Regions from separate parts of the Hydrogenophaga sp. T66 genome, predicted to be linked through region 1. Evidence: predicted binding sites of a transcription regulator. Region 1 holds the regulator's gene; each other region holds the start of a gene.
What was found. Region 1 encodes FNR, which switches genes on or off when oxygen is low (the NO sensors DNR and NnrR bind a similar motif). Its sites were predicted from a motif close to TTGATNNNNATCAA; they were not measured.
Positions count from the first base shown of each region.

Region 2: the regulator FNR is predicted to act here: its motif matches at 2,669-2,682, upstream of AC2D80_RS00715 (OmpW/AlkL family protein).
Region 3: the regulator FNR is predicted to act here: its motif matches at 7,558-7,571, upstream of AC2D80_RS13465 (hemerythrin domain-containing protein).

Region 1 covers NZ_JBXVVX010000001.1:1,136,976-1,147,375, forward strand. Annotated here, with positions in the region: gene ccoS (cbb3-type cytochrome oxidase assembly protein CcoS) at 1-42, shown strand, start outside; gene ccoN (cytochrome-c oxidase, cbb3-type subunit I) at 140-1,585, shown strand; gene ccoO (cytochrome-c oxidase, cbb3-type subunit II) at 1,596-2,222, shown strand; gene AC2D80_RS05340 (cbb3-type cytochrome oxidase subunit 3) at 2,233-2,370, shown strand; gene ccoP (cytochrome-c oxidase, cbb3-type subunit III) at 2,396-3,319, shown strand; gene ccoG (cytochrome c oxidase accessory protein CcoG) at 3,349-4,803, shown strand; gene AC2D80_RS05355 (nitrogen fixation protein FixH) at 4,824-5,120, shown strand; gene AC2D80_RS05360 (hypothetical protein) at 5,122-5,379, shown strand; gene fnr (fumarate/nitrate reduction transcriptional regulator Fnr) at 5,357-6,076, opposite strand; gene hemN (oxygen-independent coproporphyrinogen III oxidase) at 6,210-7,589, shown strand; gene AC2D80_RS05375 (sulfite exporter TauE/SafE family protein) at 7,610-8,281, shown strand; gene AC2D80_RS05380 (DMT family transporter) at 8,300-9,217, opposite strand; gene aceA (isocitrate lyase) at 9,535-10,400, shown strand, end outside.
Region 2 covers NZ_JBXVVX010000001.1:165,338-175,737, forward strand. Annotated here, with positions in the region: gene ahcY (adenosylhomocysteinase) at 1-470, shown strand, start outside; gene AC2D80_RS00700 (TlyA family RNA methyltransferase) at 578-1,324, shown strand; gene metF (methylenetetrahydrofolate reductase [NAD(P)H]) at 1,337-2,167, shown strand; gene AC2D80_RS00710 (septal ring lytic transglycosylase RlpA family protein) at 2,200-2,625, shown strand; gene AC2D80_RS00715 (OmpW/AlkL family protein) at 2,829-3,431, shown strand; gene AC2D80_RS00720 (2Fe-2S iron-sulfur cluster-binding protein) at 3,468-4,583, opposite strand; gene paaD (1,2-phenylacetyl-CoA epoxidase subunit PaaD) at 4,635-5,195, opposite strand; gene paaC (1,2-phenylacetyl-CoA epoxidase subunit PaaC) at 5,204-6,073, opposite strand; gene paaB (1,2-phenylacetyl-CoA epoxidase subunit PaaB) at 6,102-6,398, opposite strand; gene paaA (1,2-phenylacetyl-CoA epoxidase subunit PaaA) at 6,395-7,408, opposite strand; gene AC2D80_RS00745 (CAP domain-containing protein) at 7,574-8,095, shown strand; gene AC2D80_RS00750 (23S rRNA (adenine(2030)-N(6))-methyltransferase RlmJ) at 8,118-9,032, opposite strand; gene rplM (50S ribosomal protein L13) at 9,204-9,635, shown strand; gene rpsI (30S ribosomal protein S9) at 9,647-10,039, shown strand; gene AC2D80_RS00765 (DUF6776 family protein) at 10,136-10,400, shown strand, end outside.
Region 3 covers NZ_JBXVVX010000003.1:234,418-244,817, forward strand. Annotated here, with positions in the region: gene AC2D80_RS13435 (VOC family protein) at 1-223, opposite strand, end outside; gene AC2D80_RS13440 (NAD(P)/FAD-dependent oxidoreductase) at 353-1,654, opposite strand; gene speB (agmatinase) at 1,770-2,687, opposite strand; gene AC2D80_RS13450 (AsmA family protein) at 2,821-4,152, opposite strand; gene AC2D80_RS13455 (YbfB/YjiJ family MFS transporter) at 4,175-5,377, opposite strand; gene AC2D80_RS13460 (transaminase) at 5,501-6,865, shown strand; gene AC2D80_RS13465 (hemerythrin domain-containing protein) at 6,890-7,480, opposite strand; gene AC2D80_RS13470 (heavy metal translocating P-type ATPase) at 7,595-9,913, opposite strand; gene AC2D80_RS13475 (heavy-metal-associated domain-containing protein) at 10,033-10,233, shown strand; gene AC2D80_RS13480 (Spy/CpxP family protein refolding chaperone) at 10,348-10,400, shown strand, end outside.

The sequences.
Region 1 (10,400 bases):
AACATCGAGCGTGAGGGCCATCGCATCCTCGGCGACGAGTGATCGGTCGCACCATCCTGCAGGACGCTTGACCTGCATCAACCCCGCCGGCTCCTCGCCTGCGCACACTCGGCGCAGTGACATTGAAGAGGAGTAGCACATGTCCGTGAGCAACCCGGCCGCTGATTCGGCGGTCTACAACGACAGGGTGGTCAGGCAGTTCGCCCTGATGACGGTGGTGTGGGGGGTGGTGGGAATGCTGGTCGGCGTGATCATCGCCGCGCAGCTCACTTGGCCTGCACTGAACCTGGGTATCGAGTGGCTGACCTATGGCCGCTTGCGCCCGCTGCACACCAACGCGGTGATCTTCGCGTTTGGCGGTTGCGGTCTGTTCGCCGCGAGTTACTACGTCGTGCAGCGCACCTGCCAGACGCGCCTGTTTGGCGGTCCGCTCGCCGCGTTCACCTTCTGGGGCTGGCAGATCGTCATCGTGCTGGCGGCGATCACGCTGCCGCTGGGCATCACCTCCGGCAAGGAATACGCCGAGCTGGAGTGGCCGATCGACATCCTGATCACGCTGGTGTGGGTTGCCTACGCCATCGTGTTCTTCGGGACCGTCGGCCAGCGCAAGGTGCGCCACATCTACGTGGCCAACTGGTTCTTCGGCGCCTTCATCCTGGCCGTCGCGGTGCTGCACCTCGTCAACAGCGCGGCCCTGCCGGTGGACCTGTTCAAGAGCTACTCGGCCTACGCGGGCGTGCAGGACGCCATGGTGCAGTGGTGGTACGGCCACAACGCGGTGGGCTTCTTCCTCACCGCCGGCTTCCTGGGGATGATGTATTACTTCATCCCCAAGCAGGCCGAGCGCCCGGTGTACAGCTATCGCCTGTCCATCGTGCACTTCTGGGCGCTGATCTTCACCTACATGTGGGCTGGTCCGCACCACCTGCACTACACCGCGCTGCCGGACTGGACCCAGTCGGTCGGCATGGTGTTCTCGCTGATCCTGCTGGCCCCCAGCTGGGGCGGCATGATCAACGGCATCATGACCCTCTCGGGCGCGTGGCACAAACTGCGCGATGACCCGATCCTGCGCTTCCTGATCGTGTCCCTGTCGTTCTACGGCATGAGCACCTTCGAGGGCCCGATGATGTCGATCAAGACCGTCAACGCCCTGAGCCACTACACCGACTGGACGGTCGGCCACGTGCACAGCGGCGCCCTCGGCTGGGTGGGGCTGGTGACCATGGGCACCATGTACTACCTGATCCCGCGCCTGTATGGCCAGAAGAAGATGTATTCGGTGCCCGCCATCGAACTGCACTTCTGGATCGCCACCATCGGCATCGTGCTCTACATCGCCGCGATGTGGATCGCTGGCGTGATGCAGGGCCTGATGTGGCGCTCGGTCAACCCCGACGGCAGCCTGACCTACACCTTCGTGGAGTCGGTCAAGGCCACGTTCCCCTTCTACGTGATCCGCCTGGCCGGAGGCCTGCTGTACCTCGGTGGCATGGTCGTGATGCTGTGGAACGTGATCATGACCGCCCGCGCCGGCCGCGCCGAGACGGTGCGCATCCCCGCCGTGAACCCCGCCCACGCTTGAGGTGAACCCCATGGCCAACGCTGAAAAATCCACCGGTTTCACCCACGAGCGGATCGAGACCAACAACTTCCTGATGATCGTGCTCATCGTGCTGGTGATCGCGGTCGGCGGCCTCGTCGAGATCGTGCCGCTGTTCTTCCAGAAGTCGACCACGCAGCCGGTTGAAGGGCTCAAGCCCTACACCGCGCTGCAACTCGCGGGGCGCGACGTGTACGTCCGCGAGGGTTGCTACAACTGCCACTCGCAGATGATCCGGCCCTTCCAGGCCGAGACGCTGCGCTACGGCCACTATTCGGTGGCGGGCGAGTTCGTGTACGACCGCCCGTTCCAGTGGGGCAGCAAACGGACTGGTCCGGACCTGGCCCGCGTGGGCGGCCGTTACAGCGACGAGTGGCACCGCGCCCACCTGATCAACCCGCGCGACCTGGTGCCCGAGTCCAACATGCCGGCCTACCCCTGGCTGGAGAAGCGCACCGTGGCGGCCGATGGCCTGCCCAAGCGGATGCAGGTGCTGCGCACGCTGGGCGCGCCCTACAGCGACGATGAGATCAAGCAGTCGGTCGCCGACGTCAAGGGCAAGACCGAGATGGACGCCCTGATCGCCTACCTGCAGGTGCTCGGCACCGCCATCAAGTAAGGAGCGCGCCATGGACATCAACGACCTGCGCAGCATCGTGACCGTCGTGAGCCTGCTCACCTTCCTGGGCATCTGCGCCTGGGCCTGGTCGCGCCGCAACAGCGCGCGCTTCGACGAGGCCGCGCAACTGCCGTTCCGCGACGAATGAAACCGATCCGATCGAGAGCCCCATCATGAGCGACTTCACCAGCGACTTCTGGCACCTCTACGTGGCCGGGCTGACCCTGGTCAGCATCCTGGCCTGCGCTGTCCTGCTGTGGGTCAGCGGCACGACCAAGGTCAAGGCCCACCACGATAACACCACCGGCCATGTGTGGGACGGTGACCTGCAGGAACTCAACAACCCGCTGCCCAAGTGGTGGGTCTGGCTGTTCATCATCACCGTCGTGTTTTCGCTGGTCTACGGCCTGCTGTACCCGATGTTTGGCCGTTACGCCGGCGCCCTCGGCTGGTCCTCCCAGGGCCAGCACACCGCGGAGGTCAAGAAGCTGCAGGACAGCATTGCCCCGCTGTACGCCCGTTTCAACGGCATGGCCGCCCCGCAGCTGGCCGGCGACGCCCAGGCCATGGCCATCGGCGAGCGGCTGTTCATGAACAACTGCGCGCAATGCCACGGCTCCGACGCCCGCGGCGCCAAAGGTTTTCCCAACCTGACCGACGCCGATTGGCTGTATGGCGGTGAGCCCGACATCATCAAGGCCAGCATCACCCAGGGCCGCAACGGCGTCATGCCACCGATGGCCGCTGCCGTGGGCTCGGCCGAGGACGTCCGCAACGTGGCGCACTACGTGCTCAGTCTCTCGGGCAGCCCGCACGACCGGGTGCGTGCCTCGCAAGGCAAAGCCAAGTTCGGTGTCTGCGCCGCCTGCCACGGCCAGGACGGCAAGGGCAACACCGCCATGGGCGCCCCGAACCTGACCGACAACACCTGGTTGCACGGCTGGGGCGAGGAAGCCATCGTGCGCGCCGTCGCGCAGGGCATCAACAACAACATGCCGGGCCAGTCGGTCAAGCTCAACGCCGACCAGATCCACGTGCTCAGCGCGTATGTCTGGGGCCTGTCGAACAAGCCCGCGCTGACCGCTGCGCCGCAGTGACGGGTGGCCGACGAACCGCTCCACGATCCATGGCCGAACCGCGCTCCGTCATTCCCATCGTTCCCGCCCCCGCGACCCCAACCCCGGCCGCGGCGGGCGATGACGAGGTGATGATCTCCCTCTACGCCGCGCGCCAGAAGATTCACCCGCGGTCGGTCTCGGGCCTGTTGTCGCGGTGGCGCTGGGCGCTGGTGTGGGTCACGCAGATCGTGTTCTATGGCTTGCCCTGGCTGGTGTGGAACCAGCGGCAGGCGGTTTTGTTCGACCTGGAAGCGCGGCGCTTCTTCCTGTTCGACTTCGTGCTGTACCCGCAGGACTTCATCTACCTCACCGGCCTGCTGGTGATCTCGGCCCTGTCGCTGTTCCTCTTCACCGCCGTGGCCGGACGCCTGTGGTGCGGCTACGCCTGCCCACAGACCGTGTACACGGAAATCTTCCTGTGGATTGAGAAACAGGTGGAAGGCGATCGCTCGGCCCGGTTGCGGCTGGATGCCGCGCCGTGGGGCCTGGCCAAGCTCGGCAAGCGGGCCAGCAAGCACGGCCTGTGGGCGGCGGTCGGACTGTGGACGGGATTCACCTTCGTGGGCTACTTCACACCGATCCGCGAACTCGCGGGTCTGGTGGCCAGCGTCTCGCTCGGTCCGTGGCAGACCTTCTGGATCCTGTTCTACGGATTTGCCACCTACGGCAATGCCGGCTTCCTGCGCGAGCAGGTGTGCAAATACATGTGTCCCTACGCCCGCTTTCAAAGCGCGATGTTCGACAAGGACACGATGATCGTGACCTACGACGCCGCGCGTGGCGAGCCGCGGGGCGCCCGCAGCAAGAGGGCCGATCCGGCGGCGCTGGGTCTTGGCAGTTGCGTGGACTGCACCCTGTGCGTGCAGGTTTGCCCCACCGGCATCGACATCCGCAACGGGCTGCAGTACGAATGCATCGGCTGCGGCGCCTGCATCGACGTCTGCAACGAAGTCATGGACAAGGTTGGCTACCCGCGCGGTCTGGTGCGCTACGCCACGCAGAACGGTGTGGCCCAGGGCTGGACCCGATCGCAGATGCTGCGCCGGGCGCTGCGCCCGCGGGTGCTGGTGTATGGCGGCATCCTGCTGGCCATCACCGTGGCGGTGTTCGCCAGCCTGTGGCTGCGCACGCCGCTGAAGGTGGACGTCATCCGCGACCGCGGCGCCCTGGCGCGCGAGGTCGGGGCCGGGCGCATTGAAAACGTCTACCGGCTGCAGATCATGAACGCGACCGAACAGACGCAGCGCCTGCGGGTGAGCGTCGAGGGTCTGCCGGGGATCGCCATCGATCCGGCCACGCCGGTCGAGGTGTTGCCCACCGAGTTGCGCTCAACCGCCGTGCGCGTGCAGATCCCGCCCGGTGTGGCCGCCACTGGCTCGCACCCCATCTCGTTTGACATCCGCGCCGATGGCGACGAACGCCTGAGCGTGCGCGAAGCCTCGACTTTCATCGTGCCGCGTTGAGCGGCTTTCAGGAGCCATCCATGAGCAACACCAACGCCCTGACCCCCGCCATCGCCCCAGCCGAACCCTGGTGGCGCGTGAAAGCGATGTGGCTGGTGGTCGGGGGGCCGGCCGCCGTGGTGGTGGCCTGCATCGCCACCGGCGTGATCGCGGTGAAGCACGCCGATCCGGTGTTGGACAAGGCGGCTTACTCGGCGGAGCTGGAGGCTGCACGCCGCCTGCCGCCCGGCGAGCGCGAGGCGGCCCTGCTGCGCCTGCAGCCGGCCCACCAGGCGCGCAACCACGCAGCGTCGCCCGTGGTGCCGGCGGAGCGGTGAGGTGAATGCCCGGCTGTGGATGGGCATTGGCTGGCCGGCCTTTCTGGTGGCGGGCCTGCTGGAGATGGTGGTGTTCGCCCTCGTCGATCCCGGCGAGCTGCACTGGGGCGGTGAGCCGCTTCCGTTGTCGGCGCAGGCGGTTTACACCCTGGCCTTCTTCGTCTTCTGGGGCTTGTGTCTGGTGGCCTGTGGCCTGACGGCGCTGCTGATGAACACGCCCGCGCCGGACGAACCCCTCACGCGCAGGTCTGCGGATTGACGATGCGCTTGAGCGCTTCGGTGTCCTTGATGTGCACGTAGCGCTGCTTGACTTCGATGATCCCGTCCTCGACAAACTTCGAGAACGTGCGGCTCACGGTTTCGAGCTTCATGCCCAGGTAGCTGCCGATTTCCTCGCGCGTCATGCGCAGGTTGAACTCGGACTGCGAAAAGCCGCGCGCGTGCAGGCGCTGCACGAGATTGAGCAGGAACGCGGCCAGCCGCTCTTCGGCACGCATGCTGCCCAACAGCAGCATCACGCTGTGGTCGCGCACGATTTCCCGGCTCATGATCTTGTGGACGTGGTGCTGCAGCGTGGTGAACTCGCGCGAGAGTTGCTCCACCTGATCGAAGGGCATCACGCAGACCTCGGCGTCCTCCAGCGCAATCGCGTCGCAGGAGTGGCGGTCGTGGACGATGCCGTCCAGGCCAATGATTTCGCCCGTCATCTGAAAGCCGGTGACCTGGTCGCGGCCGTCCGGCGTGGTGATGGTCGTCTTGAAGAACCCCGAACGCACGGCATACAGCGAGGTGAACGGGTCGCCCGCGTTGAACAGCGATGAACCGCGCTTGACGCGCTTGCGCGTGGAGACCACGCGGTCGAGCTTGGTCATTTCATCGGGGTTGAGCCCCATGGGCAGGCACAGCTCGCGCAGGTTGCAACTCGAGCAGGCGACTTTGATGGCGTGGGCGTCCATGGTCGGCAGACAGATGTTCCACCCCCGAGGATACCCCCACCGGTGGGGGCGGCGTCAAATGCCCATGACTTGATCCGCGTCAAGGGAGCGCGTCAGTGGCTGCGTCACAGTGGCAGCCACACCGGAGAAAGCCTTGAGCCACGCCATTCCCGACGACCTGCTGCAGCGTTTTGATGTCCCCGGACCGCGCTACACGTCCTACCCCACCGCCGACCGTTTTGTCGAAGCCTTTGGCGAGCGCGATTACGTGCAGGCGCTGGAGCAGCGCCGCGCGGGTTCGATGTCGCTGCCGCTGTCGATCTACGTGCACATCCCCTTCTGCGAGTCGGTGTGTTACTACTGCGCGTGCAACAAGGTGATCACCAAGCACCATGAGCGCGCCGCGGAGTACCTGCGCTACCTGTCGCGCGAGGTCGAGCTGCAGGTGCAGCACCTCGGCGCGGGTCAGTCGGTCTCTCAGTTGCACCTGGGCGGCGGTACGCCCACCTTCCTCAGCGACGGCGAGCTCGAAGACCTGATGCACATGCTCAAGCGGCACTTTGCGTTCGTGCCGGGCGGCGAGTACTCGGTCGAGGTCGACCCGCGCACGGTCACGACCGAGCGCCTGCAGGCGCTGCATCGGCTGGGCTTCAACCGCCTGAGCTTCGGCGTGCAGGACTTCGATCCGGCGGTGCAAAAGGCGGTCCACCGCATTCAGCCGCCCGAGCAGGTGTTTGCCCTGGTGCAGGACGCCCGCCACATCGGCTTCGAATCGGTCAACGTCGATCTCATCTACGGCCTGCCGCTGCAGACGCCCGAGAGCTTCGCCCGCACGCTGGAGCAGATCAACCGCTTGCGGCCCGACCGGGTGGCCCTGTACGCCTACGCCCACCTGCCGTCGCGCTTCAAGCCCCAGCGGCGCATCGTCGCCGCCGAGTTGCCCAGCCCGGGCGACAAGCTCGCCATGCTCAGCCAGTCACTCGACGCGCTGGGCGATGCGGGTTATGTCTACGTGGGCATGGACCATTTCGCCCTGCCCACCGACGCGCTGGCCGTGGCCAAACGCCAGGGCCGGCTGCACCGCAACTTCCAGGGCTACAGCACCCAGCCCGATTGCGATCTCATCGCGCTCGGCGTGTCGGCGATCGGGCGCATCGGGGCCACCTACAGCCAGAACGCGAAGTCGCTCGACGACTACCGCGATCTGCTCGACCAGGGTCGCCTGCCGATCGTGCGCGGTCTCGCGCTCACGCGCGACGATCTGTTGCGCCGCTCCGTGATCATGTCGCTGATGTGCCAGGGCGAGTTGCTGTTCGAGTCGATCGAGCTGGGTCACTTGATCGATTGCAAGTCTTACTTCGCGCGGGAGCTGGAGCAGCTGCGCGAACTGGAGCAGGCCGGTCTGGTCAAGCTCAGCGACCACGGCGTGCAGGTCACGCCGCGCGGCTGGTACCTCGTGCGGGCGATCGCCATGGTGTTCGACCGCCACCTGCAGGTGGACCAGGACCGGGCGCGCTTCTCCCGCATCATCTGACCGCCCGCGCCCGCGACACCATGCAGACCTCGCTCGCTCTCACCGCCTTGTTCATGGGTGTGGTCGGCGGTCCGCACTGCGTGGCCATGTGCGGCGCGGCGTGCGCGGGGATTGCGAAGGCCGGTGCGCCGCGCACCACCCGCGCGCTGCTGGCGTTCCAGGCCAGCCGGCTGGGGGGCTATGCCGCGCTGGGTGGCGTGGCGGCGGGTTCGGTGGAAGCCTTGGCATGGCTTGGGGCGCAGACCGCGGTGCTGCGTCCGGTGTGGACGATGTTCCACGTGGCGGCGCTCCTGCTCGGGGCGGTGTTGCTGTGGCAGGCGCGGCAACCGGCGTGGATCGATGGCCTGGGGCAGGGCGTCTGGCGCCGGGCGCGGCCGGTGATGGCGGCGCTGGGGCCGCGCGCGCCTTTCGTGCTGGGAGCGGGCTGGGCGCTCATGCCCTGTGGCTTGTTGTATTCCGCGCTGCTGGTGGCGTCGCTCACGGGCAGTGCCCTGGATGGCGCTGCGGTGATGGCCCTGTTTTCGCTGGGCACTTCGGTGACCCTCACGGTCGGGCCCTGGCTGATGCTCCGTGTGCGCGGTGGCCGGTCAGGCGCCTGGGGCATCCGGCTGGCCGGCGCGGCCTTGCTGTTGACGTCCGGCTGGGCCTTGTGGATGGGGATGACGCAGCCGACCGGTCTGTGGTGCGCCTGAGCGGGTGGCGGCGTCGGATCAAGGCGCGCTGCGGCGCTCCGGCAGCGTCGCCAGCACCAGACCGAGCAGGGCGATGCCGAAGGCCAGTGCCTGCAGCGCTGTCAGGCTCTCGCCCATGAACATCACGCCGATCAGCGCCGCGCTGATGGGCAACATCACGGTGAACACGCCGGCTTGCGACGCCGGGACGCCCTTCAGGCCGGTCATCCACAGCCAGACCGTCCACACGCTGGCTGCCAGCCCGTAAAACACCAGCAGCCCCCAGATCGGCGCGCTCACCACCGCGAAGTCGAAACTCAGCGCCGCCCAGAGCCCAAAAGGCGTGACCAGCGCCAGACCCACGAGGTTGATCAGGGCCGAGATGCGTTTGGGGCCCAGGCCGTCGGTCAGCCGCTTGCCGATCACCACGTAGCTGGCCTCGCACACCACCGCCGCAAACACCAGCAGGTTGCCCAGCCACGCGCGGTCGCCCACCGGCGCGCCGCCGTCTCCCTTTTGCAGTGAAAACAGACCGATACCCACCGCCGCGCACGCGATGCCTGCGGCGCTGCGCGCGCCGATGCGCTCGCGCAGGAACACCCAGCTCAGCACCGCCACCACCGCCGGGATGGATGACATGACCACGCCAGCAGCCACCGCCGTGGTCATGCTCACGCCAAAGAGCATGCAGATCGAGAACAGGAAGTTGCCGAGAAACGATTCCAGGAAGAGCAGGCCGCGCGTGCGCGCCGACAGCGGTGGTTCGCCCGGCGGCTTTTTCAGCCAGGTCGCCATCGCCACCGCGCCAATCCCAAAGCGCAGCCACGCCAGGAGAAACACCGGAAACACCGCCACCAGCGGTTTGGACAGGGCGACGTAGCTGCCGACGAGCGCCATGCTCAGGGCCAGGCAGGCGCAGGCCGTCCAGGGATTCAAGGCGCTGGGGGTGGATGTCACGGTGATTCGGCGGGCGGGTCGGGATCCTGTTGAGTGTGCCTCAGCGTGGTTCGGGGATTTTTACAGCGTGCAATATGAATTCCGCATAGCGAAAGGTGCTGCTGTTGCGCTGCAAAAAATTTTCTCAATCCAAGAAAAATAATTTTGTATCGCGGAAAGTGATCTGGAGAACATTGAATTTAAACAAGAAAATTTTGTCTCTTATATAAGACATAAGAGCTTCCCATGGTCTTCTATAAGACCTACATTTGTCCTCACGGCGGCACGCAGTCGCGGCGCCGCCCCCGTTTGATGAACCACCGCCAAGGAGCCCTTCCATGCCGCAATCCCTGAACCAACAGCTCAGCCGAGCCCAACAGATCGAAGCCCTCGAAAAAGACTGGGCCACCAACCCCCGCTGGAAGGGCATCAAGCGCGGCTACAGCGCCGCTGATGTGGTGCGCCTGCGCGGCAGCCAGCCGATCGAGCACACCCTGGCCACCCGCGGTGCCGAGAAGCTGTGGGAAAAGGTCAACGGCGGCGCCAAGAAGGGCTACGTCAACGCCTTCGGCGCCATCACCGCCGGCCAGGCCATGCAGCAGGCCAAAGCCGGTCTGGAGGCCGTGTACCTGTCCGGCTGGCAGGTCGCCGCCGATGGCAACACCTCTGAGACCATGTACCCCGACCAGTCGCTGTACGCGTACGACTCGGTGCCGACCATGGTCCGCCGCATCAACAACACCTTCAAGCGCGCCGACGAGATCCAGTGGTCGCGTGGCATCGAGCCGGGCTCTGCCGAGTTCATCGACTATTTCCTGCCGATCGTGGCCGACGCCGAAGCCGGTTTCGGTGGCGTGCTCAACGCATTCGAGCTGATGAAGAACATGATCGCGGCGGGTGCCGCCGGCGTGCACTTCGAAGACCAGCTGGCCGCGGTGAAGAAGTGCGGCCACATGGGTGGCAAGGTGCTCGTGCCGACGCAGGAAGCCATCGAGAAGCTGATCGCCGCGCGTTTCGCCGCCGACACCATGGGCGTGTCCACCCTGATCCTGGCCCGCACCGACGCGGAAGCCGCCAACCTGATCACCAGCGACCACGACGCCAACGACAAGCCCTTCCTCACCGGTGAGCGCACCCAGGAAGGCTTCTACCGCGTCAAGAACGGTCTGGAGCAGGCCATCAGCCGTGGTGTGGCCTACGCCCC
Region 2 (10,400 bases), 970 kb from region 1:
CCGGCAACAAGAACGTCATCCGCTACGAGCACATGGCGGCGATGAAGGACGAGGCCATCGTCTGCAACATCGGCCACTTCGACAACGAGATCGACGTCGCTTCGCTCGAGAAGCTGCAGTGGGACGAGATCAAGCCGCAGGTCGACCATGTCGTGTTCCCCGATGGCAAGAAGATCACCCTGCTGGCCAAAGGCCGCCTGGTGAACCTCGGTTGCGCCACCGGCCACCCGAGCTTCGTCATGAGCTCCAGCTTCGCCAACCAGACAATTGCGCAGGTCGAACTCTTCACCAAGAGCGCGAACTATGAAGTGGGCAAGGTGTACACCCTGCCCAAGCACCTCGACGAGAAGGTCGCCCGCCTGCACCTGAAAAAGGTCGGCGCGATGCTGACCGAGCTGAGCGACGAGCAGGCTGCGTACATCGGGGTGAAGAAGGAAGGCCCGTACAAGGCCAACACCTACCGCTACTGAAGCCATCACCCCCGCCGCGCTTTGCGCGACCCCCGTCCGGGGGCGATGCCTGCGGTCCGGCCAAGCCGGTTCCGCGGCATCTCTCGACAGGGCCACAGCACTCCGGCATGCGTGTTGATCAACTCCTCGTCGAGCGCGCGCTGGCGGCCTCACGGTCGCAGGCGCAGCGTCTGGTGGCGGCGGGCGTGCGCTGGCGCTTGCCCGGCGGCGCGTGGCGCACCGCCACCAAGAACGGTGACGACGTGCCTGCGGCGGCGGAGCTGGCGCTGGTGGACACCGCCGAGACGCGCTTCGTCTCGCGCGGCGGTCTCAAGCTGGCGGGCGCGCTCGACCGCGTGGGCCTGCCGGTGGCCGGTCTGCGCTGCCTCGACGTGGGGCAGAGCAGTGGTGGTTTCACCGACTGCCTGTTGCAGCGCGGTGCTGCCCAGGTGGTGGGCGTGGACGTGGGTTCGGGGCAGCTGCATCCGTCGCTGCGCAGCGATGGGCGCGTGGTGTGCCACGAACACCTCAACGCCCGCGACCTGACGCCGGCCGCGGTGGGTGCGCCGCCGCTGTTTGACCTCATCGTGGGCGACCTGTCCTTCATCTCCCAGACGCTGGTGTGGCCGGCGCTGGCGCCGTTGATGGTGCCGGGCGGTCACGGTCTGATGCTGGTGAAGCCGCAGTTCGAGCTGCAGCCGGCCGACATCGGCAAGGGCGGGCTGGTGCGGGACGAGGCGGCCTATCCGCGGGTGCAGGCCCGCGTGACCGAGGCGCTGTCGGGCCTGGGCCTGTCGGTGCGCGACTATTTCGACAGCCCGATCACCGGCGGTGACGGGAACCGCGAGTTTTTCATCCATGCAATCAAACCTTGAAGAGGGCCGCGCATGAGCCTGCCGATCAGTCTGGAGTTTTTCCCGCCGAAAACGTCCGAAGGCGCCGAGAAGCTGCGCGCGGTGCGCCAGCAGCTGTACGGGTTGGCGCCTGAGTTCTGCTCGGTCACGTTTGGCGCCGGTGGGTCCACGCAGGATGGCACCTTGCAGACCATAACCGAAATCATGGCGGAGGGTTGTCCGGCGGCGCCTCACCTGAGCTGCATTGGCCAGACGCGCGACAGCATCCGCGCGCGCCTGGCGGCCTACGCGGCCGCCGGGGTCAAGCGCATCGTGGCCTTGCGGGGCGATCTGCCCAGTGGCTATGGGCTGGGCGGCGAATTCCGCTACGCCAGCGACCTGGTGGCCTTCATCCGCGCCGAGACCGGCGACGACTTCCACATCGAGGTTGCGGCCTACCCCGAGACGCATCCCCAGGCCCGATCGCCGGAGGCCGACCTGCAGGCCTATGTGGCCAAGGTGCGTGCCGGTGCGGACAGCGCGATCACGCAGTACTTCTTCAACAGCGACGCGTATTTCCGCTTCGTGGACGACGCGCACCAGCTTGGAGCCGACGTCCCGGTGGTGCCGGGGATCATGCCGATCACCAGTTCGACGCAGCTGCTGCGCTTCTCCGACGCCTGCGGCGCCGAGATCCCGCGCTGGATCCGCCTGCGCCTGCAGGCCTACGGCGATGACACCGCGTCGATCAAGGCTTTCGGCCTGGACGTGGTGACCGACCTGTGCGACCAGCTGCGCAACGGCGGTGTGCCCGGGCTGCACTTCTACACCATGAACCAGAGCGCGGCCACGCGGGAGATCGTGCAGCGCCTGCAGCCGCTGTGAGCGCGGGGCACCGGTCGCCGCGGCGCGGCGGGGTGTCGTCCGTCTGGCCTGCGGTGGCGATGGTGCTGGTGATGGCGCTGGGTTTGGCCGGCTGCGCCAGCGGTCCCGCGGCGCTGCCGCCCCCGGCCGGGCCCGACGCGCCCGCCGACGCAGCGCCGGCCGGTCCGCGCGTGCTCGATCGCGGCATCGGCTCCTGGTACGGCGAGGGTTTTGCCGGCCGACGCACCGCCAGCGGCGAAGCCTTCGATCCCAACGCCCTGACCGCGGCCCACCGCTCCTTGCCCTTCGGCACGCGCGTGCGCGTGCGCCACGAGGCCACTGGTCAGGAGGTGGTCGTTCGCATCAACGACCGCGGCCCGCACATCGGCGGGCGCGTGATCGACCTCAGCCGGGCGGCGGCGGCGCGCATTGGCCTGCTGCGCGCGGGGGTGGGGCCGGTGGTGCTGCTCAGCGAGTGAAGCGCTCGCCCGGCGCGCCGTTGCGCCCGCGAGACGCCCGGGTTTGATGCGCGTCAAGAACGTGCTGCGTGGCAGCACGCCGGCCGGCGGGCCTTGATGTGACGCAAAGGGCGCGTGCGGCCCGGCTTCTGTAATGGTTCTCGGGCATCGCGCCCCGACACCGTCGCAGAAACCCTCTCCGCCAACTTCGCCGAAGACGCACCATGAAAAAGCAAGCCATCGCGCTGACCGCCGCCGCGGCCGCCCTGTTCACCACGACCACCGCCTTCGCCCAGGACATTCCGGCCGGCAGCATCCTGCTGCGCGCCCGCGCCGTGCACCTGGACAGCGCCAACAAGGACGGCACCGGCCTCGGCCTGACGGTCAACGACAAATGGATCCCGGAGGTGGACGTGAGCTACTTCTTCACGCCCAACATCGCCGCCGAACTCGTGCTCACCGTGCCGCAGAAGCACACCGTCTCGTCCAACGGCACGGCCATCGGCAGCCTGCGCCACCTGCCGCCCACGCTGCTGCTGCAGTACCACTTCAACGCCGGCGGTTTCAAGCCCTACGTCGGCGCCGGCATCAACTTCACCCGCTTCAGCTCGGTCAACGTGCTCGGCGGCGCTGCCACGCTGGACCGCACCAGCACCGGCGCGGCCCTGCAGATCGGCGTGGACATTCCGCTGGCCAAGGACCTCTACCTCAACGTGGACGTGAAGAAGGTGTTCATCAAGACCACGGTCAGCGCCGGTGGCGCCGCGCTGGGCGACTTCAAGGTCGATCCGCTGCTGGTCGGCGTCGGCCTGGGCTGGCGCTTCTGACGTCCCGGCGAGGCGCCGGGTCCGCCGCGCGCGGGCTCAGCGCTCGTCGAAGCTCACCACCACGCGCTCGGTGGTGGGCCGGGCCTGGCAGGTCAGCACGAAGCCCTGCCGGGTCTCCCAGTCTTCGAGGGTGAAGTTCTTCTCCATCTCGACGGCGCCCTCCATCACCCGCGCCCGGCAGGTGCAGCACACGCCACCGCGGCACGACCACGGCAGGTCCAGGCCAGCCTCCAGCGCCACGTCGAGCACGCGCTGCGCCGGCGTCATGCGCAAGGCGTGGGGCTTGCCGTCCAGCACGATGGTCAGCGACACGGGGCCCTCGCCAGCGCTGGTGGCGTTCGTCGCGTTGGGGCGGCCGGCGGCGTCGCGGCGCGGGGCCGGGGTGGCCGCGCCCGGCGACAGGAAGCGCTCGGTGTGGATGCGTTCGGGCTTCACGCCGGCGTCGAGCAACGCGGCCTCGGTGGCGTCGATCATGCCGGCCGGGCCGCAGACGAACACCTCGTCCATGCTGGCCACCGGCAGCAGCGCGTCGATCAGTGCGCGCACCTTCGGCCCGTCGATGCGGCCCTCCAGCAGCGGCACCTCTTGCGCCTGGCGCGACAGGATGTGGATCAGCGTGAGGCGGTCGCGGTAGCGGTCTTTGAGGTCCTGCAGCGCCTCGTTGAACATCACGCTGGCCATGTTGCGGTTGCCATAGACCAGCGTGAACTTCGCGGTCGGCGACGCCTCGAGCGTGGACGCCATGATGGACAGGATGGGCGTGATGCCCGAGCCCGCCGCGAAGCCCACGCGGTGGATCGCCCGCGGGCGGTGAACGGTGAATCGGCCGTCGGGTGGCAGCACCTGCAGCGTGTCACCGGCCTTGAGCTGGGTGGTGGCCCAGCCGCTGAACACGCCGCCTTCGACCGGGCGGATACCCAGCGTGAGCTCGCCGCGCTGGGTGAACAGGCTGTGGGGGCTGCTGATCGAGTAGCTGCGGCGAACGTCCTGGCCGTCGATCAGCGCGCGCAGGGTGAGGAACTGGCCGGGCTGGAAATCGAAGGCGGCGCGCTGCGCCGGCGGGATCGCCAGCGTGACCGCGACCGAACCCGCGGCCTCGGGGCTGATGCGCGCGACGGGCAGTTCAATGAAACCGCGGGGGATGGTGGTCATGAGGGTTCTCCCAGGCGCTGGCGGCCGGCGCGGACGCCGCGGTGGTCCGTGTCAGTACGGTTTGAAGAGGTCGAAGGGTTCGAGGCAGTCGAGGCAGCGGTGCAGCGATTTGCAGGCGGTCGAGCCGAACGGCGAGGTTTCGGTGGTGTGCGTGGAGCCGCAGCGCGGGCAGGGCACCGGCTCGGTCGCGGCCCGCCGCGCGAAAGCCACCACGCGCTCGCCCGGGGTCGAGTGCGCGCGGCCGTTCGGGGGGGCGATGCCGTAGGCGCGCAGCTTGTCGCGCGCCTCCGGCGTGATCCAGTCGGTGGTCCAGGCGGGCGTGAGCTGCGTGAGCACGCGCGCCCTCACCCCGGCGGCGGCCAGCGCAGCGCGCACATCGTCTTCGATCTGCCCCATGGCCGGGCAGCCGCTGTAGGTGGGGGTGATGACCACCTCGGCCGCGCCGTCGGCGCCGGCGCGCACGTCGCGCAGGATGCCGAGTTCGCGCAGCGTCACCACCGGAATCTCGGGGTCGGTCAGCGGCTCAAGCGCAGCCCAGGCGCGCTGCACCGCGTCGCCCGCCCCGGCCTCGGGCGTGTCATCGGTCGTGGGGGCGGTCACGGGGTGGCTCATGGCCGTGATCACCAGCGGGCATCGGGGTGGGCGCGCGCGAGGCTTTGCATCTCGGCGAGCAGGTAGCCGCGGTGCTCGGACGCCAGGCCCACGCGGCCCTGCGGCAGATGCCCGCGGTCGCTGGGACGCTCCAGCGTGGCCTCGGCCAGCGTTTCGGCCACGATCGCGTCCCAGCGCGGGCGCAGGTCGGCCAGCCGGATGCCGGTGCCCTGGGCCACGGCCGCGTCTTCGGCGGCGTCGCCGGTCCAGAACTCCTGCGTGTACGGCAGCAGGTGCGCCAAGGCGGCGCTCACGCGCGCGCGGCTTTCGTCGGTGCCATCGCCCAGGCGGACCAGCCAGTCGCCCGCGTGGCGCAGGTGGTAGTGCGCTTCCTTCACCGCCTTGGCGGCGATGCCGGCGAGCTGCGGGTCGGCGCTGTGGCGCAGCGCGTCCCACGCCAGCGTGGCCAGCGCGGCCACGAGGAAGTTGCGCACGAGGGTGGTGGCGAAGTCGCGGTCCGCGCGGGCGGGGCCGGCCAGCGGCCCGTGGTGCGGCAGCTCCATGAGCGTGAAATTGCGGAACGCACCGGCGTCGCGGAAGTAGGCCAGCGTGTCTTCGGTGACCGCGCCCTCGACACGCGCGCCGCGCAGGTGGGCGAAGCGCGCGGCCTCGGCCGGGTCGGCGTTGATGCGGGCGGCGGCGTGCTGGTAGAGCAGGCGGGCCAGCCCGAGGTGGTCGAGGCTGTGGTTGGCCAGCGCCAGGTCCTCTTCGAGGATGGGGCCGTGGCCGCACCATTCGGCGTTGCGCTGGCCCAGCACCAGGGCGTTGTCGGCCAGGTGCAGCAGGTAATCAACGGGTGCGGCGGGTGCGACCGGCGCGGGCGTGGGGGTGGCGTTCATGCGGATTCCCGGGGCGCGGCGGCCGTGGTCACATGTGCCCGACCTGGTCGGGGATCTCGTAGAAGGTCGGGTGGCGGTAGATCTTGTCGGCCGCCGGGTCGAAGAACATATCCTTGCTGTCCGGCTCGCTGGCGGTGATGCTGGCCGAGGGCACGACCCAGATGCTCACGCCTTCCTGGCGGCGGGTGTAGACGTCGCGCGCCATCTGCAGCGCGTGTTGGGCGTCGCTGGCGTGCAGGCTGCCGCAGTGCTTGTGTTCCAGTCCCTGCTTGCTGCGCACAAAGACTTCCCAGAGCGGCCACTCCTTCAGGGCAGGTGAGCTCATGCGGCCTCCTGGGCGGTGCGCTGGCGGCGCTTGGCCGCGTGGGCCACCGCGGCCTCACGCACCCAGGCGCCGTCGTTCCAGGCCTTGACGCGGGTGGCCAGGCGCTCCTGGTTGCACGGCCCGTCGCCGTTGACGACGCGCCAGAACTCATCCCAGTCGATGGCGCCGAAGTCGTGGTGGCCACGCTCGGCGTTCCACTTCAGGTCGGGGTCCGGCAGGGTCACGCCGAGCACCTCGGCCTGCGGCACGGTGGCGTCTACAAACTTCTGGCGCAACGCGTCGTTGCTGATGCGCTTGATGCCCCAGCGCATGCCTTGCGCGCTGTTGGGGCTGTTCTCGTCCGGCGGCCCGAACATGGCCAGCACCGGCCACCACCAGCGGTTCACCGCGTCCTGCACCATCGCGCGCTGCTCGGGCGTGCCTTGCATCATCGCGAGCAGCGATTCGTAGCCCTGGCGCTGATGGAAGCTTTCTTCTTTGCAGACGCGGATCATCGCCCGCGCGTAGGGCCCGTAGCTGCAGCGGCACAGCGGGATCTGGTTCATGATGGCCGCGCCGTCCACCAGCCAGCCAATGACGCCCACGTCCGCCCAGGTCAGGGTGGGGTAGTTGAAGATGGAGCTGTACTTGGCCTTGCCACTGTGCAGCGCGTCGAACATCTGATCGCGGCTGGTGCCCAGCGTTTCGGCCGCGCTGTACAGGTACAGGCCGTGGCCGCCTTCGTCCTGCACCTTGGCCACCAGGATCGCCTTGCGTTTGAGGCTGGGCGCGCGGCTGATCCAGTTGCCTTCGGGCAGCATGCCCACGATTTCGCTGTGCGCGTGCTGGCTGATCTGGCGCACCAGCGTGCGGCGGTAGGCCTCGGGCATCCAGTCGCGCGGCTCGATCTTGCCGTCGGCGTCGATCACCGCGTCGAAGTGCGCCTGCAGCGCCGCTTCCGCGCCGCTCGGCACAGCTTGCAGCGCCGGCGCGGGGCTTCCGTCGGGCACGCTGAACGATTGCGTGTACATGGCTTGTCTCCTCGTCGGACCAAAAGGTGGGCGCAGTATAGACAATTAACCAACCGATCGGTCGGTTAATTGGGTGGCGCGCTCGGATTTCTCCGCCGGGCGGTCGCGGACGGGTCAATGCCTGACGCCGGCGCTGGGGTTTGGAGCCCGGTTCACCATGACAACATGTCCCGCCGACGAGCGCTCCTGCTGGCCGGGCTGCTGGTCGCGGCCGGCGCGGGCGTGGCCGGTGAACCCGACGGACTGCCCGCCGACCGGCGGTGCGGGCTCCCGGTGTTTCAGGACGCCCTGATGGAAGCGATCAACGCCGCGCGCGCCCAGACCCGGTTGTGTGGCCCCATCGCGATGAACGCCGCCACCCCGCTGCGCTGGAACGGTCGCCTGTTTGACGCCGCCGCCCGCCACGCGGCCGACATGGCGCAACACGACTACCTTTCCCATACCGGCCGCGACGGCCGCAGCGTCGCCCAGCGCGCGCAGGCCGCCGGTTACGGCTGGACCGCGATCGGGGAAAACCTGGCCGCGGGTCCGGACAGCGTGGCTGAGGTGGTCGCCGGCTGGCTCGCCAGCCCGGGCCATTGCGCCAACCTGATGAAAGCGGACTTTGCCGAGGTCGCGGTGAGCTGCGTCCACCGGCCGGGCAACCGCTACGGCCGTTACTGGACCATGGTCCTCGGCCACCGATGAGCGCCCGGCGCACCGTCGACCGTCAACCGGTCGTGAGTGCCTGCGACTGACCGCGACCGCGGCCCAGCACGTTCAGCAGCACCGGCAACGCCGCCTGGAGCTGCGGCGCCAGCGTGTGCGGCGGGTTGATCACGAACACCCCACTGGCGGTCAGACCGGGTCGGGCGCCCGCCGCCTCGCGCGCGGGGTCCTGGCCGATCGCGAGCGTTGCGTGCAGCCAGGGCCGCTGGGCCTGCTGGCTGAGCGTGCGCAGACGGCGCGGCAGGTCGTGGGCCTCGGCGCGCGGAATGACCGGATACCAGACGAGGTAGCAGCCGGTGGGAAACCGCTTGAGCGCGTCTTGTATGCAGGCGCTCACTTTGGCGTAGTCGCTCTTGATCTCGTAACTCGGATCGATCAGCACCAGGCCCCGGCGTGAGCCGCCCGCGCCCGGGGGCGGCGGCAGCAGCGGGCGCAGACCTTCAAAACCGTCCTCCCGCAGCAGCTGCAGCGCGCGGCCGGCCTCCAGTTGCGCGATGTTGCCGCTGAGCGTGCGCCCGTCGGTGGGGTGGAGTTCAAACAGCTTGAGCCGGTCGCGCGCCTCGGCGCGCATCAGCGCGTGCATCAGGAAGGGGGAGCCGGGGTACACCCGCAGTTGGCCGGACGGGTTGAAGGCCGCCACCTGGTCGAGGTAATCGTCCACCGCGGGCGCCGACGGAGCGCCCGCGCCCTGGGCCGGGCGCAGCGCGGCCATCAGCTTCACCACCCCGTCGGCCGCCTCGCCTCCGGTGGCGGCGTAATCGCCGTCGAGCCGGTACAGCCCGGCGCCGGCGTGGGTGTCCACCAGCTGCAGTCCCGCCGGTTTGAGCATCAGGTGGCGCAGGGTGGCCAGCAGCACGGTGTGCTTGAGCACGTCCGCGTGGTTGCCGGCGTGAAAGGCATGGCGGTAACTGAACATACGCCCATGGTACCTGTGGCTTGCCCGCCACGAGCCGATTTCGTACAATCGAGGGCTTCGCAGCGATTTCCCGTGGCCCCGCGGCGAAGCATCCATCCCACCTAAGAGGGTTCCGTCAGAGAACCGCCGACCGTGGAAAAGGGCCGCCAAACCCTCGATATCAGCTTCCACATGACCAAAACGTTCAGCGCCAAACCCGCTGACGTGAAGCACGAGTGGTTTGTGATTGACGCGACCGACAAGGTCCTCGGACGAGTTGCCAGTGAAGTGGCTCTCCGACTGCGCGGCAAGCACAAGGCCATTTACACGCCTCACGTCGACACGGGCGATTACATCGTCGTCATCAACGCCGCCAAGCTGCGGGTGACCGGCAACAAATCGCTCGACAAGGTGTACTACCGCCACTCCGGTTTCCCGGGCGGCATCTACGCCACCAACTTCCGCGACATGCAGGCCAAGCACCCCGGCCGCGCGCTCGAGAAGGCCGTTAAGGGCATGCTGCCCAAGGGCCCGCTCGGTTACGCCATGATCAAGAAGCTCAAGGTGTATGGCGGTGCCGAGCACCCGCACACCGCCCAACAGCCGCAAGTGCTGGACCTTTGAAGGAGCCTTGAATGATTGGTGAATGGAACAACGGCACCGGCCGTCGCAAATCCAGCGTCGCCCGCGTGTTCCTCAAAAAAGGCAGCGGCAAGATCACGATCAACGGCAAGGACATCCAGCAGTTCTTCGGCCGTGAGACCTCGATCATGATCGCCAAGCAGCCCCTGGTGCTGACCGACAACGTCGAGACCTTCGACATCCAGGTCAACGTCCACGGCGGCGGCGAATCCGGTCAGGCCGGCGCCGTGCGCCACGGCATCACCCGTGCGCTGATCGATTACGACGCCGCCCTCAAGCCCGCGCTGTCGCAGGCCGGCTTCGTGACCCGCGACGCCCGCGAGGTCGAGCGCAAGAAGGTCGGCCTCCGGTCCGCCCGCCGCCGCAAGCAGTTCAGCAAGCGCTGATCGCCCACCGGCCCGCAAAAACCGCCTGCAAGTTGCACTTGGGGCGGTTTTTGCATTCTGGGCAGACCAGCCGCTTCCGACACAGCCCCGCCCGCCATGCGATTCCGACTCTGGCGCCGCCGCCTCACGATCAGCGCTCCGCGCATGGCCGTGCGCAGCAGTCTGCCTTGGCCGGTCCGCTGGCTGGCCGGTGCGGTGGTGCTCGGGTTCTCTGCCGCGCTGGCCCTCTGGGCCTTCGAATTCGGCAAGGAAATCGCCGGGCTGGACCGCCACAGCGCCGCGGAACTCGAGCGCTTGCGCACCGAGGTGACCGGCTTGCGCTCGGCCTTGCAGGAGGCGCGCGCCGTGGCCGATACCGCCG
Region 3 (10,400 bases), on a different contig from region 1:
TGAGATACACGGTCGTTCCCTGCATGGACGGCGTGGCTCCATCACCCGAGACAATCGCGCCGCCCACAGCGCCTGGGTCGGAAGACAGGAAGCCCATGGTGATTGGCCCCATGACCATGGGCTCAATGGGCCGCCCAAGCACGGCCTCGTAGAAGGCCTTGGCGCGCCCGAAGTCGGTTGCGGGAATCTCGAACCAGCTCAGCGCGTGCGGACTCTGAGGCATGACGTCTCCCCTTGGTTTGCAGCCGTCTGACGCGCACGGGGATCGTGCGGACCAACGTCTGCGCTGAGCGGGCGACGACGGCAGGGCGCCAAGCCCGAACTGCCGAAAATATACCGACTATCGCCGGCCCTACACCACATCCCGCAGCCGGTGCCACAGCATGCCCAGCGCGAGCGAGGGGGTGCGCAGCAGCGGGCCGCCGGGGAAGCGGCGGTGCTGCAGGCGGGCGAAGAGGTCGAAGCGCTCGGCCTGGCCGGCCACGCATTCGGCCACCAGTTCGCCGGCCAGGCCGGTGAGGGCGACGCCGTGGCCGCTGAAGCCCTGCAGGTAGTAGAGGTTGTCGCCGAGGCGGCCGAAGTCGGGCGCGCGGTTCATGCTGATGTCGACGAAGCCGCCCCAGCAAAACTCGACCGGCACGCCGTCCAGCGCGGGGAACACGTCGACCATGCGCCGGCGCATCACCTCGCGCAGGTTGCGCGGGGTCATGGTGGTGTAGCTCACGCGGCCGCCAAACAGCAGGCGGTGGTCGGCGCTGAAGCGGAAGTAGTCGAGCACGAAGTTGTTGTCGCACACCGCCGCGCGCTGCGGGATGCAGCGCTCGGCCAGCGCGGGGTCGATGGGCGCGGTGCCGATGATGTAGGTGCCCACCGGCATGATGCGGTCGGCGATCTCCGGCGCCACGCGCGGGCCGTGCTCGGGCAGCATGCAGTTGCCCGCCAGCACCCCGAAGCCCGCCTGCACCTCGCCCTGCGCCGTGCGCGCCACCAGCCGCTCGCCGCGCTGCAAGGCCGTGACCGGGCTGCGCTCAAACACCCGCACGCCGGCGGCCTCGGCCGCGCGGGCGAGGCCCAGCGCGTACTTCAGCGGGTGCAGGTGGCCGCTGCGCCGCTCGCGGAACGCGGCCACGTACCGGCGGCTGCCGATGAGGCGCTCCACGTCGTCGCCCTCGGCCCATTCCACCGGGATGCCGCGGCGCATCAGGTCGTCGGCCTCCCCGCGCAGGTCGCGCGCCTTGCGCGCCTTGTCGGCCACGTACAGGTAGCCGTGCACGCGGTCGCAGTCGATGCCGTGCGCGGCGATGCGCCGGTCGATCAGGTCGATCGCCTCCAGCGACATCGCCCACGCGCGGTCGGCGTCGGCCGCACCGAGCTGCTCCTCGAACGGGCCCTGACCGCTGGCGAAGCCGACGATGGCCTGGCCGCCGTTGCGCCCGCTGGCGCCGCTGCCGATGCGGTCGGCCTCCAGCACCGCGACCGACAGGCCGCGCTGCGCCAGCGCGAGCGCCGCGCTCAGCCCGGCAAAGCCCGCGCCCACCACCAGCGCATCCACCACCAGACGCTCCTGCAGGGGCTCGCGCCGCGGGCCGCGCTCGACGCTGGCTTCGTAGTAGCTCTGCTGGTTGAGCTGGGTGTCAGAGCCGATCAGAGACATGGTCCCCCCTGCCGCGCTGCGCGCGTTCCCCCCAAGGGGGGACAGTGCCCGAGGCCCGGCGGAGCCGGATCCTCGGCACCTCGGGATGAAGACACGCCGTGCAGACGCGCCGCGCTCATCGCTTCGCCACCTGACCGGCCAGGTAGGTCCACACGAAGGTGGCGGCCGCGTTGCTGGTGAGTTCGGCGTGGTCGTAGGCGGGGGCCACTTCCACGCAGTCCATGCCGATCCAGTTCAGGTCGTGCAGCTCTTCCAGGAAAGTCAGCACCTGCGAGCTGCTCAGGCCACCGGGCTCGGGGGTGCCGGTGCCGGGGGCGAAGGCGGGGTCGAGCACGTCGATGTCCAGCGTGAGGTAGGCCGGGGTGTCGCCGAGCCGCTGCCGGATCTCCGCCAGCACGGGCGCCAGGCCCGCACCGTCGAGGCCGCGCAGGGCGCGGGCGGTGAAGATGCGGCCGCCCTGGTCGGCCACGTACTCGCGCGCGGCGCGTTCGCCGCTGGAGCGGATGCCGACCTGCACGGTGCGCGACGGCTCCACCAGCCCCTCGCGCAGGGCCTCGTAGGTCCAGGTGCCGTGGCCGGACGGCTCACCGAAGTGGTCGGTCCAGGTGTCGCAGTGCGCGTCGAAGTGCAGCAGGGCCAGCGGCCGGCCATGGCGCTCGCGGGCGGCGCGCAGCAGCGACAGCGTGATCGAGTGGTCGCCGCCCAGAAAAACGCAGTGGTGCCGCGCCATCAGCGCGCGGGCCTGCCGCTCCAGGTGCTCGCGCACCACCGTCAGCGGCGAGGCGTTGGGCAGGCGCATGTCCAGCGCATCGCCCACGTGGGCCAGCGGCGACACGTTGAACACCGGGTGGGTCGCGTCGCACAGCATCAGGCTGGCCGCGCGGATCGCCTGCGGCCCAAAACGCGCGCCGGGGCGGTTGGTGACCACGCCGTCATACGGCACGCCGACCACCGCGAAAGGCTGGTCGGCCAGCGGCTCGGCGGCGAGAAAGCGGTTGGTGTTGCTGGCGAAGGCGAACTGTCCGATGGCCATGGCGGGGCGGTCCGGGAAAGCAAACGGGCGTTGGGCCCGCAGGATGAGTGGACCCGGATGATCGCGGCAAACAAGGCAAGCCGTGGGTCCACTTCCGGCGGCCGCGCCGGGCCACTTCCGGCCGCGGTGCGCCTCAGCGGCGTGGCGCGGCCCGCTCGCCGTCGGGTCCGGCCCCGCCGCCCCCGAACAGCCCCTTGAGGCCCTCGCCCAGGCGCTCGCCGACGCTGGCGCCGGCGCCGGTGCCCACGCCGGGCATCAGCGCCGTGCCCACGGCGGCGCCGAGCAGCGCCCCGCGCGTGAGCGTGACCGACGGGTCGTCCAGCGTGCCGCCCACCACCAGCGGCACGCCCAGCGCCTGGCTGGCCGCGCCGCCGGTCAGGTCCACGCGCACGCGCCCCGACAGCGAGCCGCTGGGCGCGATCGCCACCTCGCCGGTGGCGGCCAGCGCGCCGGACGCGGCCACCAACTGCGACAGCTGCACCGCCCGGCCGCGCGTGCGCACCTGGCCAGCCAGGGTGTCGAGCGGCGTGTCGCCGCCGCGGGACAGGCCGACCGTGCGCACCGCCCGCGCCAGGTCCACGCCGTGCACCACCGCGTCGTGCACGACGAAGCGCGTCTGGCTGCGCAGCGCCTCGGTCAGCGCGGCGCCGCCGGCGCGCGGGTCCAGACGCGCCTCCAGCCGCGTGTCGGCCTCCAGCCGGCCACTGAGCGGCCGGGCCGGCGCGGTGAGCGCGGCCACCGCCACGCCGCGCGTCTGCAGCTCGCCGTTCAGGCCCCAGTGGCGCTCGTCGGCGCGGGCCGGGGGGGTCAGGGTGAGAGGGCCTTGCACCGTGCCGCCTCCGATGTCGGCGCGCAGGCTCCAGGCCGTCTCGCCGGCGGCGCGGCGGGTGAGCGCCACGCGGCTGCCCTGGTAGGGGCCGGCGCCCACGTCCAGCCGCGCCTCGGCCGGCCAGCCGTCGCCATCGAGGCGCAGGCGGCCGTCCACCGTGTGCCGCGCGCCGCCGGCAGCGACCCAGGTGATGTCTTGCAGCACCACCGTGCGCGGCAGCGCCGACCAGTCGGGCGCCGACCCACCGTCGGGCGCGGGCCGGGCGCGCTCGGCGGCGCCGGCGATCTGCAGCAAGGCCCCCTGCGGCAGCACCGCCCCGCGCGCCGTCAGCGCCTCCAGCCGCAGCTGCCCGCGCAGGAGCGGCGCGAGCGCCGGCCGCAGCGTGATCTCCGCCACCGACAGGGGCGGCTGTGCGGCGATGGCCAGTCCCTGCACCGCCACGCCCGGCGTGGGCCACAGGCTCAGCCGCAAGCCCTGCAAGCTCACCGGCACCCCAAGGGCCGCGCTCGCCTCGGTCTGCACCCGCTGGCGCAAGCCGTCGCCGGCCAGCCAGCGCTGCAGCGCCCAGCCACCGGCGGCCAGCGCCACCGCCAGCGCCACCAGACCGCCCACCAGAATGCGTTGCTTCCGTCCCATGCGGGCGATGGTAGTCCCGGCCTCAGCCCAGCGCGCGCTGCCGCAGCGCGACCGCCGCGCCCAGCCACAGCACCACCGCCGAAAACACCAAACCGCGGGCCAGGCCGCCCGGACCGTCGGCGATCAGGCCCACCACCGTCGGGCCCACGATCTGCCCGGCGGCAAACACGGTCGTGAAGGCCGCGATGCCGGCGGCCCACTGCGCGGGCGGCAGGTTGTGGCGCACCAGCGCCGTGGTCGAGGCCACCACCGACAGGAACACCGCGCCAAACACCATCCCCGACGCCAGCAAGGCCCACGGCTGGGCGGTGAGCGCCGGCACCAGCGCCGCGCCCCCGAGCAGGGCATTGAGCCGCGCCAGCGGCTGGCCGTCGCGGTGGCGGTCCAGCCAGCCCGCCCACAGCCGCGACGACGCCACCACCGCCACACCCAGCAGCGTGTAGAACAGCGTCACAAAACCCCCCGAGGCCCCCTGTTCGCGCAGCAGCGCGATCACAAAGGTCATGTAGCCGATGTAGCCCACGCCGAAGGCCAGGTAGCCGGTGAGGCCGGGCCAGAAGTCGGCCGCGCGCCAGTGCCGGGGCGGCGAGCGGTCGGTGCCGGCCGGCGCCGGCGCCTGCAGGCCGGCCAGACGGCGGGCGGGCCACGCCAGCGCCGCCGTGCTCAGCCCGCACAACCCCGCCAGCCCCCACCACGCCCAGGCCCAGCCGTGCGGCTGCCCGGCCGCCGCGGCCGCGGCCAGCACCGGCGGCACCAGCAACGCCGAGGCCACGATGCCCAAGCCCGTGCCGCCGTAGTACAGGCCCAGCAGGAAGCCGCTGCGGTGCGGCTGCAGCGCGCCGAGTCGCGCCGCCAGCAAACCGCCGGCGATGAACACCAGGGCGCTGGCCAGCCCCGCCAGCGCGCGCTGCACCAGCAGGGCGCTGGCGTCGGTGAAAAAGCCGCTGGCGGCCATGAACAGCGACGCCATCACGGCGCCGGCCAGCATCAGGCGCGGGGGCGTGACGCGGCGCAGCAGCCAGGGCGTGAGCAGCGCGCCCAGCAGGTAGCCCGCGGCGTTGGCGGTGTTCATGGCGCCGGCGAGGGTGAAGCTCCACCCGAGGTCGCTGCGCATCGGCGGCAGCAGCAGGCCATAGGCGAAGCGCGTGACCCCCAGCGACACCGCCGCGCCCAGCGACAGCACCAGCGCCAGGCGCAGCACGGGCAGGGACGGATCGGCGCGCATCGGGGCATTGTGCGCCCGCCGCCGGACCGGGCGGTGGCGGGATCAGGGTGGTCCGATGGCACCGGCCGGCGCCCCGGTCAGTGGCGCCACCGGCGCCCGCACGGCGGCCTAAGCTTGATGGCCATGTTCCAGCCCGCCCCCACCGCGCAGCGCATCGCGGCCTTGCAGCAGGCCGAGCGCGAGCGCTTCATCGCCACCCACCCCCGTTCCCTCGCGCAGGCCCAGGCCGCCCGCGCGCACTACCTGTTCGGCGTGCCGCTGCACTGGATGCGCGACTGGCCCAGCCCCGCCACGCTGGCCGTCGCCCACGCGCAGGGTGTCACGCTGACCTGCGCCGACGGGCACACCTACCGCGACTTCTGCCTCGGCGACACCGGCGCCATGTTCGGCCACAGCCCCGCGCCGCTGGCGCGTGCGATCGCGGCGCAGGCGCTGCAGGGGCTGACCTGCATGCTGCCGTCCACGCGCGCGGTGGCGGTCGGCGAGGGGCTGGCGCGGGTGTTCGGCCTGCCGCGCTGGCAGCTCGCGCTCTCGGCCAGCGACGCCAACCGCTTCGTGCTGCGCTGGGCGCGCGCCATCACCGGGCGTCCGCAGCTGCTCGTCTTCGACGGCTGCTACCACGGCGCGGTCGACGACACGCTGGTCGACATGAACCCGGCCGACGGCGGCACGCTGCCCCGCGCCTCGGTGCTTGGCCAGGTGCACAACCACCACGCCTTCACGCGGGTGGTGCCGTTCAACGACCTCGCCGCGCTGGAGGCGGCGCTGGCCCGCGGCGACGTGGCCGCCCTGCTCGCCGAGCCGGCGCTCACCAATTTCGGGCTGGTCCCGCCGGTCGAAGGCTTCTGGGCCGCCGCGCGGGCGCTGTGCCGGCGCCACGGCGTGCTGTTCGTGATGGACGAGACCCACACCGTGTCGACCGCCCTGGGCGGCTACGCTCGGGCCCACGGTCTGGAGCCCGACATCCTCGTGGTGGGCAAGGCGGTGGCGGGCGGCCTGCCCTGCGCGGTGTATGGCTTCACCGACGAGGTGGCCGAGCGCATGACCGCCGCCAAGGAAGCCGCCCCCGACGGCCACAGCGGCATCGGCACCACGCTGGCCGGCAACGCGCTCGCCCTGGCCGCGCTGGACGCCGCCCTGACCCACCTGCACACGCCCGCCGCCTACGACCACATGCTCGCCACGGCCGCCGCGCTGGCCGACGGGCTGCGCCAGCGGCTTCGCGCGGCCGGGCGGCCCTGGACGGTCACGCGCCTGGGTGCGCGGCTGGAGCTGCAGTTCATGGACCACACGCCGCGCGACGCGCAGGACGTGCGCGACCATGCGCAAGCTGAGCTGGAATCGCTGACCCACCTCTACATGCTCAACCGCGGCGTGCTGCTCACGCCCTTCCACAGCATGATGCTGGCCTCGCCGGCCACCACCGCGGCCGACGTGCAGCGGCTGCTGGACGTGTTTGAGGAGCTGCTGGCCGCGCTGCGGCCCTGAGCCGCGAAGCCGGCCGCGCGCGCCTCAGCCCAGGCCGACCGGGGCCGGCGCGGTGCGCACGATGCGCGTGAACAGGCGGTCAAACGCCGGATCGCGCGGCGTGTCCGGGTGCAGCGGGTCGAGCGGGTGGTGGGCAAAGGCCGCGTTCAGGGCCTCGCGTTCGGCCTCGGGCATGTCCTGCGCCGCGGGCAGCACGACCTGCTCTTCCAGGCGCATGTGGGCGAGGTAGAAGTCGGCGTACTTGAGGGCCTCCTGGGCGAACGCCTGGCGGCGCGATTCGCCCAGGTATTCCCAGGCCATCAGCCGGTGCACCAGCTCGCGCACCCGGTCTTCGCCGCCCATGTGTTCCTTCTCCAGCCGTTCGATCGCGGGCAGCGTGTGCGGCGCGACCCGGGCGACGCGGGGAAACAGCAGGTCCGATTCGCGCGGGTGGTGATGCTTCTCGGGAAACTCGCTGATGTAGAACAGCATGGCCCGCAGCACGTCGAAGTAGCGGTCGCGCTCGTCGTCGCTGCCGGCCAGCGGCCCGCGTTCAATCAGGGCCACCATGCCCTGCAGCAGGGCGGCCAGGCTGGCGTGTTCGTCGCGCAGCGTGCGCAGGGCGTCGCGGGTCATGGTGTGTCTCCGGAAGGGCACCGGGCGTGACGCGCCGGGCCATGAGCGCAGGATGGCACAGGCCCCGCGCTGCGGCGTTGACCCACGTCAAGCGCACCCGCCCCGCGCGGCGTGTCACGACCCGGCGGGCGGCCGCCAGCGCTTGAGCAGCAAGGCGTTGGCCAGCACGCTGACCGAACTCAGCGCCATGGCCGCGCCAGCCACCACCGGGCTCAGGAAGCCCAGGGCCGCCAGCGGAATGCCGGCGACGTTGTAGGCGAAAGCCCAGAACAGGTTTTGCCGGATCTTGCGCACGGTGCGCCGCGAGATGTCGAGCGCCGCAGCCACCAGCCGCGGGTCGCCCCGCATGAGGGTGATGCCCGCCGCGTGCAGCGCCACGTCGGTGCCGCCGCCGTCGCGGTGGCTCATGGCCATGCCCACGTCGGCCGCGGCCAAGGCCGGGGCGTCGTTCACGCCGTCGCCCACCATCGCCACCGGCCCGTGATGCCGTGCGCGCAGCGTGGCGATGGCCGTGGCCTTGTCGCCCGGCAAGACCTCCGCCATCACCTCGCCGGCCGCCGGATCCAGTCCCAGCCGGCGGCCCATGGCCTCGGCCGCGCCGCGGTTGTCGCCCGACACCATCACCACCGCCAGGCCCGCCGCCCGCAGGCGCGCGATCGCGTCGGCCGCCCCGGCCTTGGGCTCATCGCCAAAGGCCAGCACCGCGCATGGCAGCGTGCGGCCATCGATCACCCGCGCCATCACCGACACGCTGGCCCCTTCGGCCTGGGCGCGCGAAGCCGCTGCCGCCAGACCGGGCGACAAGGCCGCGCCAAGCTCCTGCATCCAGCGCACGCTGCCCAGGCGCCACAGCCGCTCGTCCACCGAGCCTTCGCTGCCGCGTCCCGGCACGGCCTGCACGTCGCGCGGCACCGGCAGCGTCAGCCCCCGGGCCTGCGCCGCCCGCACCACGGCCCGGGCCAGCGGGTGTTCGCTGGCCTGCTGCAAACCGGCCGTGGTGGCCAGCAGCGCGGTTTCGTCGTCGCCCTCGCCGGGATGCAGGGCCAGCAAGCGCGGCTGGCCCTCGGTGAGCGTGCCGGTCTTGTCGAAGGCCACGGCGCGCACGCGGTGCGCCACCTCCAGCGCCGCGGCGTCCTGAATCAGGATGCCCGCGCGGGCGGCCGCGCCGGTGCCGGTGATGATCGCCGCGGGTGTGGCCAGACCCAGGGCACACGGACACGCAATCACCAGCACCGCCACCGCGTGCAGCCACGCCTCGTCGGCCGGGGCACCCACGGCAAACCATCCCAGCAGCGTCACCAGCGCAATCACCAGCACCACCGGCACAAACACCGCCGCCACCCGGTCCACCAGGCGCTGCACCGGCGCCTTGGCGGCCTGCGCGTCCTGCACCAGACCGATGATCTGCGCCAGCGTGCTGCGCGCACCCACCGCCACCACGCGCACCACGACACTGCCCTCGCCGTTGAGCGCGCCGCCCGTCACGCCGCTGCCCACGCCCTTGCTGACCGGCATGGCTTCGCCGGTCAGCAGCGATTCGTCGGCCTGCGTGTGGCCCTCGGTGACCACACCGTCGGCCGCAAAACGCTCCCCGGGTCGAACACGAATGTGATCGCCCGGCAACAGCTCATCCACCGGCACCTCGGTCGCTTCGGTGCGCTTCACGCCATCGGGCAACAGCAGCGCAGTGGCCGGCCGCAGCGCCTGCAGGGCGCGGATCGCCTCGCCCGCCTGGCGTTTGGCGCGCGACTCCAGCCATTTGCCCAGCAACACGAGCGTGATCACCACCGCCGATCCCTCGTAGTAGAGATGCACCATGGCGCCGGGCTCGGCCGCCCACCACAGCCAGGTCGACAGCGCCCAGCCGGCGGTCGTGCCGATGGCCACCAGCAGTTCCATGTTGCCGGCGCGGGCCTTCAGCGCCTGCCAGCCCGCCCGGTAAAAACGCGCCCCGAGCACGAACTGCACCGGCGTGGCGAGCAGAAACTGCCACAGCGCCGGCAACATCCAGTGCCGCCCGATCAGGTCGCCCACCATCGGCAGCACCAGCGGCGCCGACAGCAGCGCGGCCAGCAACACCGGCCAGGCATCGCGCGGCAGCCCGGCCACACGGTCGGCGTCCGGATCGGTGTCGACGTCCACGGCACGCGGCTCGTAGCCCGCGTCGCGCACCGCGCGCTTGAGCCTCGCCAGCGTTTCGGTGGCGTCGCCGGTGTGCACCCGCACACGGGCACTCTCGGTGGCCAGGTTCACGCTGGCGCCGGTCACGCCGGGCTGCCGCCCCAGCGCCTTTTCCACCCGCGCCACGCAGGACGCGCAGGTCATGCCGCCGATGCCGAGATCGAGCTCGCACACCGGATCGGTGGGGGAAGCGACCGAGGCATCCCTGGGAGACCCAGGAGAAGCAGTCAATGGGGCGGTCGATGGGTTCATGCCCCGCAGGTTAGACCTTCCCCCCGGGTCAAGGTCAAGCGGATGGATCAAAGACTTGACCTTGCCACGGCGGCACACTTCACCATGACACCTTCTTCAAACCCGATGGAGCTTCCACCATGCACCACACCTTCACCGTCCGCGTCATGAGCTGCGGCCATTGCGAACGCGCCGTCACCGCCGCTGTGCGCGGCATCGATCCGCAAGCCGAGGTCCGCATCGACCGCGCCCAACAGCGCGTGGACATTCAGTCCGACCAGTCCGCCGACACGCTGGCCGCCGCCATCCGCGAAGAGGGCTACACCGTCGAGACCGCGTGAATCGCGACATGAATCTTTACCGGCCAGCCACCGCGGGTGCACGACCGGTCAACGCCCGCGTCGCATCCTGAGCGCCTGGCCACCAGCCCGGTGGCCTCGTCTCAGGAGCCCCCCATGACACAGCCTGCTGCCCGCACCGCCGCCCCGTCCACCCCACCGTCAAACCG